Regions from separate parts of the Limibacter armeniacum genome, predicted to be linked through region 2. Evidence: riboswitches for the same ligand, from Rfam matches in the RefSeq annotation. Region 2 holds a riboswitch; each other region holds the start of a gene.

Region 1 (2,204 bases), 1.4 Mb from region 2:
CCTTACCCTGAATACATTTAAGTCCAGCTTCAATCACTTCCCATTTTGAGGAGTCAATCATGATTGGCAAACGTGCAATGTCAGGCTCAGAGGCAATCAGGTTCAGGAACCTAACCATACACTCTTTTGACTCCAACATTCCGTCATCCATATTGATGTCAATCACCTGTGCACCACCTTCTACCTGCGTACGGGCGATCTCCAAAGCCTCATCAAATTGCTCTTCCTTAATCAGTCTCTTGAATTTAAGGGAACCTGCCACATTGGTTCGCTCACCAATATTGACAAACATGCTGTCTGGCTTAATGGTAACCGGTTCCAAACCACTCAAATTCATGAAAGGCTTGTGCTTAGGTATTGTTCTAGGTGCTGCCGTTTTAAATGTCTCAGCAATATCATGGATGTGATCTGGTGTTGTACCACAACAACCCCCAATGATATTTACCAATCCTTTAAAGCTATCAACAATGTCAGCCATCTCTTTCGCTGTCTGATCGTACTGACCAAACTCATTGGGCAATCCTGCATTTGGGTGTGCAGAAATATTGACATTGGCTACACGAGATAACTCTTGAATGTAGGGTCTCAACAAGTCGGCACCTAGGGCACAGTTCAAACCAACACTAAACAGGTTTGCATGACGGATTGAGTTCCAGAAAGCTTCTGCTACCTGACCGGAAAGTGTACGTCCAGAAGCATCTGTAATCGTACCGGAAACCATAATTGGAAGGTCAACCCCTACTGACAGGTTTGGAAACTCCTCTTCCCTGCCTCTAGGACGTCTGTCCACTAGATTGCCATTTTTTACATCCTCAAAATATTGGTCAATTGCAAAAAGGGCTGCCTTACAGTTAAGCGTATCAAAAACAGTCTCTACCAAAAGGATATCTGCTCCTCCTTCTACCAATGCCTGTACTTGCTCATAGTATGCTTCTACCAGTTGGTCAAAATTGATGGCACGATAACCTGGATCATTTACATCTGGAGAGATGGAAGCCGTTCTGTTGGTTGGTCCAATTGAGCCAGCTACATATCTTGGTTTATGAGGCTCCTTAGCTGTAAGCTCATCAGCTACTTCTTTTGCTATTGCTGCTGAAGCATAGTTGAGTTCATATACCAGATCTTCCATCTGGTAATCAGCCATGGCTATACTGGTACCACTAAAAGTGTTGGTCTCTACAATGTCAGCGCCAGCCTCAAAGTACAGTCGATGTATTTCCTTGATAATGTCAGGTCTTGTAATGGACAGTAGGTCATTGTTACCTTTCAGGTCACTAGCATGACTGGCAAAGCGAGTCCCTCTAAAATCCTCTTCTGTCAATTTGTGTCGCTGGATCATGGTTCCCATGGCTCCATCCAGGATCAGCACCCTTTCCTCGGCCTGCTTTCTGATATCTGCTTTCATGAATAATAGTTAAATGGCTCTAGAATTAATCGCAATTACGGCTAGCCAACTGCATAGCCAAACCTGTCAGACATTTGTCTGTTCGATCAGGGTGTTATCAAGAATAACTGGAATTGAGTAGTAAGGCAGGAATCAAGATACCGGCAAAGAGCGCTTGCCGGTACATAACATACCGTACTCATTTTTCCTGGACACCTCCAGGGCGGGAATTAGCACCTTGTTCAATTTGAAAAAATGATTCAAAGAATTGCAGGTTGCTAAGACTTCACAGAGCCCGTTCTCTCAGTCTTTCTCAATAAGCACGATGCAAAATTAAAAATAATCGGCAGATAAATAAAAATCTTTTTCAATTCTAATGACTCTACTCAGTATTAACATTTCTTAAATCAATACAAAAGCTCACAGTTTACGTTTACTTTCAATGTGTAACATTCAATACCTTTCGTTCACCATTATTAAAAAAATAAGTTACACTTCAGGTATTGCTTACCTGTGAGTTTACAGTCTCTTTCCTCCTAAATTTACCTTTATTCGTTATCCCCTGACAAACACCTCTCCCATAATCTTAAAATAACACAACACTAACTACTATTAATGATGTGATTTCAACTCATTAACTAAATTTTATTCAAAAACACCTCAAACCTTACACATCTGTGATTTTTACTTAAAATTGCGTACTTTGGATGTAACAAATCACAAAGGCACTTCTTTAGGCCTACTTACTTCAGAACTATCCGCTTGTAAGAATTTTAATTAACACCACTAATTCTGCGCGCCCATACTTTTCTATTCAAAT
Region 2 (2,204 bases):
ACTTGTTTTCAGGCCTGGGTAATTCACTGACTCAACTGCATCATGTGATGCTAACCACTCTGCCAAAGCCAAAGCATTATCAACATGTCTTTGTACACGAAGAGAAAGTGTTTCTAAACCTTGTAATAAAAGGAAGGAATTGAATGGACTCAATGCTGGACCAAAATCTCTCAGTCCCTCTACCCTCGCTCTGATTGCGAAAGCTATATTTCCAAATGGACCACCCTCTCCAAAAACTTCCCAGAACTTCAATCCATGGTATCCTTCTGATGGTTCTGTAAACTGAGGAAACTTACCATTTGCCCAGTTGAAATTACCCGCATCTACTATGACTCCACCAATTGATGTTCCGTGTCCACCAATCCATTTCGTAGCCGAAGCCGTTACAACATTGGCACCATGGTCAATAGGTCGGAACAAGTACCCCCCTGCTCCAAAAGTATTGTCTACCACCAATGGAATATTATGTTTCTGCGCAACTTTTGCGATTGCTTCAAAGTCTGGAATATTAAACTGTGGGTTCCCAATAGTTTCCAGATACAGTGCTTTGGTACGCTCATCAATCAGCTTCTCAAAACTCTCTGCATCATCACCTTCTGCAAACCTCACCCCAATGCCTAACCTTTTGAAAGACACTTTAAACTGATTATAAGTTCCGCCATATAGGTATGTTGTAGAAACAATATTATCTCCTGACTCACAAAGGTTATTCAGTGCAATAAACTGCGCTGCCTGTCCTGAAGCTACTGCAAGTGCTGCCACTCCGCCTTCAAGTGCAGCGATTCGCTTCTCAAACACATCCGTTGTTGGGTTCATGATTCGAGTGTAGATATTGCCAAACTTTTTCAAGGCAAACAGGTTAGCACCATGTTCTGCATCGTTGAATGTGTAAGATGTAGTTTGGTAAATCGGTACTGCACGGGCATTCGTAGTAGCTTCAACTTCCTGACCTGCATGCACTTGTAGTGTTTCGAATCTTAATTTATTATCTGACATGGCTCTTTGGATTTTAATAAAATGGTACAATGGTTCTTAAAACACGTTTTGTAGACCAAAACGAGCCTCCTGCTTGTGCTAAGGATAAAGAAACGCCTGTACCAAGCCGCGCGTCACTTGGTGCGAAACGTAACAATACATCTTAGGAGATGGAAACGGAGGTGTGGGGAGTGTATGTGCGATTAGCTACACATTCGCATTCGCATACACATTCGGTATGAGAAATTGTACGTGTTGCGAGATGCAAAAAATTGGGTCAACGCTGCTGCGTCAACAAAAAGAATTTTAAATGCTTTCATGATGCCTAATTAGTTTATATGTCCTAAAAACTTAGGCTAGGAATTAGCACCTTTCCCACGAGTGAGGGGGTTGCTAGAGGGTCTTAAAGCCTAGTCTCTCGCCTCTTCTTTATAAACCAATTACTTCAGATGTGAGGTAATTGACTGTATGTGCCACAAACATACTGACCATTTCTGAAAAAAACCAAACAACATCACAAAAAAATTAAGATTTATTTTAATCCTAAGGAGCTATACCAAAAGCTTCGATGAGAAAAAGCTTATCCTACTTTTCTCTTACCAATGAACTAGCTGAATACAAAAAATTCAAAACAAAAAAGCCTTGATAATGATTATAGCTAGCAAACTTACAAACTGTAACAAGAAACGGTATAACTCTATCACCTAGATTATCAAATAGGTACAAAGATTACAGACAGTTTCTGATTTCATAAATTGGATAGAAACAGATGACATGCGTAAATTTGCCTCAATACCCTATATAACAACTAGGCTATCGATAAGAAAGGGAGTGGAAAATTAGCAACTCAGGAAGCTCTATTATTTGATACAATAAATAAATTCTTTAGCATTCAATTATGAATTGATCTAATTTGAAGTATGCTTTTCTTCAATTGAATATAGAATTTATAACAGTGACAGCGTTAAATTGAATTCAAAACACAAAGAAAATATATTATGCCATCAATCCTTGACTTGGTAGGATCCACCCCATTAGTAGAGGTTACACATCTAAACCTTAACCCAAATGTTAAGGTTTATGGAAAATTAGAAGGTCATAACCCCGGCGGTAGTGTCAAAGACAGACCTGCTCTCAGTATGATACAAGGGGCTATTGACAGAGGTGAACTGAAACCAGGAATGAAACTGGTTGAAGCCACCAGCGGCAATACAGGAATTGCACTTGCC
Region 3 (2,204 bases), on a different contig from region 2:
GAGAAAAGCACTCATCTCCTTGTCGATGGTAGCATTACTTACTGGTTGTATGCAAACTAGATACATTACAGAACAGTATATCAAAACCAATGTAGAGAAGCACACAGAAGGAGAGTATAGTACGATTAGAACCTATACTGTATTTAAGGGTAAATCATATAATAGTAATTCTTATTTAGAACTCACAGGTTATAAATATAGGGATATTTCAAAATTGGTAATCGGTGCCGATAAATATTATCCGGACCGGAAGCAATTCGAGACTGATCAGACAAGAATAGCAGACATTACTTATATAGAACTGACATTAGAGCAGTGTAAAGCTATTTTACAAAACTATCAAATCCTTCAGGAGAAGATTAATAAAGAAAAACCTCTAAGAAACGAGGAAGTTTATCATGACTATACTGTATCAAAAGATTTATTCATTAGCTATAGAAAAGCGAAGGGGAGTATCTCGTCTACCTATATTGAATTTTGGGTACAAGGGGAGAAGTTTGTTGTTTCTACACCGATCATTATGGACAAACTTCGTAAGTTCATGGACTATGTAAAAGTGACTCCAGTACAGAATAAGGCTGTGTAATTGATAAATATGAGTCATCCCAATAATAACTCGGGATGACTCATATTCCGGTTATCCTCAACCTTACTTATTAGGATTGTCCTTTTTATTATCATCAGATTTCCCGAAGAACTTCTTGGTAGAGGTATTTATAAAAATATTTTGGATTAATTATAAAAAGAATCCTATACTTACAGTAGCATCAAGAATCCCATGGAAGGGGATACCAACCGAGCAAGACAAGCCACGGTGGTCCAGTGCGATGTGGTCCGAACCTCTTTTGGAGCAGGACAAAAAAATGCGCCTCACTATTTTCCTTCCCATTTCCTGATGCCATTTGGTTTATTTTTCACAACAAAACTAGAATGGTAATGGCAACACAATCATTTACAGAACTAATCAAGGAGTGTCGCTTGACGCTACACCGTGACAGTACCGAGCAACTGGTTGGGTACTTTAACAGACTCGTGGGCAACAAGGGATTTGCCACAAGAAAGGGGGCATATATGATTGCCCTTGCAGGAGAGTTGATCTCACGTGACCCTTCGCTGGCATCGAAGATAGTGTGTCAGTCTTCCTACCTGGAATTATGGCCCATCTACAACCTGAATAGCTGCCAACTGCTGTTTGGGGGCAATTGTATATCATTTGACCGGTGTATCAAGCTGAAAGAGGGAAAGCTTTCGATTGAGAACTGATTCCTCTTGCATGGGCCTGACTTCGATTGGGAGGAAGGCCCCCCTTCATTTTTACTGAAACAAGACTTCAATACCATGGAAAAGGTATATTACTGGTTCATTGAATGGCTGACCTCGCCTGTCACGGATTACATGACAGATCTAAGGGTTATGTTTATAGTAACAGTTGTTATGGGAGTGCCTTCGTGGCTTGATATAAGGGCTCTTAAAAAGAGGATTGCCAAGTCCAACAAGGAGCTTGAAGACGAAAAAAGGGGGAGAAAGAAGTGAATTTCGTAACTTCTCTTCCAAAAAGCGATGCCCGACAAGTTTAGCCCCGAAGTACGCAGCAGGATCATGGCCTCGATCAAGGGCAAGGATACGAGGCCTGAGCTGATTGTGAGGCGCTACCTGCACCGCCATGGCTTCCGCTTCCGGCTGCACGGCAGGTACAGGGGCAAAGTCCTGCCTGGCAAACCTGACATCGTGTTACCCAAGTACAAGACCGTGATCTTTGTCCATGGCTGCTTCTGGCATGGGCACCAAGACTGCAAGTACTACAAGCTGCCCAAGACCAACACAGAGTTTTGGCGTTGGAAAATCGCTCGGAACCGAGCCAATGACATTAGCCACCGTATGGACTTGTTGAGGGAAGGGTGGAATGTGATGACGGTTTGGGAGTGTGCTATTAGGTATGACAAAGAAAGGACCCTGAAAGTGCTAGATAGCTTGGTTGATATGATCAAGGTATGAGAATAATACTATTTATTGCTATAATGCAAACCAATTGTAAAAGCTAAACCAACTTAAACGTGAATCCATTTTTTATCCCCAATGAGGGGGAAGAACGCCTAATTGAGATTATCCAGAAATACTGTAGGGAAGAGTTTAGCCTGATCCGGATGACGGAAACAATGCTAAAGAAAAGTATTATTGACGCCTCAGGGGAGTTGAGGGAAATC

The links. Region 2 has a riboswitch for S-adenosylmethionine ahead of V6R21_RS10635 (O-acetylhomoserine aminocarboxypropyltransferase/cysteine synthase family protein). Riboswitches for the same ligand answer to the same signal wherever they lie in the genome.
Region 1: linked by a shared signal. The riboswitch ahead of metH (methionine synthase) and the one ahead of V6R21_RS10635 (O-acetylhomoserine aminocarboxypropyltransferase/cysteine synthase family protein) in region 2 are both predicted to bind S-adenosylmethionine.
Region 3: linked by a shared signal. The riboswitch ahead of V6R21_RS05740 (hypothetical protein) and the one ahead of V6R21_RS10635 (O-acetylhomoserine aminocarboxypropyltransferase/cysteine synthase family protein) in region 2 are both predicted to bind S-adenosylmethionine.

What each region holds. Positions count from the first base shown of each region.
Region 1 is NZ_JBAJNO010000008.1:2,521,604-2,523,807, forward strand. Features, by position in the region: gene metH (methionine synthase) at 1-1,405, opposite strand, end outside; SAM riboswitch class I at 1,581-1,707, opposite strand.
Region 2 is NZ_JBAJNO010000008.1:1,157,293-1,159,496, reverse strand. Features, by position in the region: gene V6R21_RS10635 (O-acetylhomoserine aminocarboxypropyltransferase/cysteine synthase family protein) at 1-996, opposite strand, end outside; SAM riboswitch class I at 1,307-1,413, opposite strand; gene cysM (cysteine synthase CysM) at 1,974-2,204, shown strand, end outside.
Region 3 is NZ_JBAJNO010000007.1:31,428-33,631, forward strand. Features, by position in the region: gene V6R21_RS05735 (hypothetical protein) at 1-586, shown strand, start outside; SAM-I-IV-variant riboswitch at 760-873, shown strand; gene V6R21_RS05740 (hypothetical protein) at 937-1,263, shown strand; gene V6R21_RS05745 (hypothetical protein) at 1,339-1,533, shown strand; gene V6R21_RS05750 (very short patch repair endonuclease) at 1,561-1,995, shown strand; gene V6R21_RS05755 (MvaI/BcnI family restriction endonuclease) at 2,055-2,204, shown strand, end outside.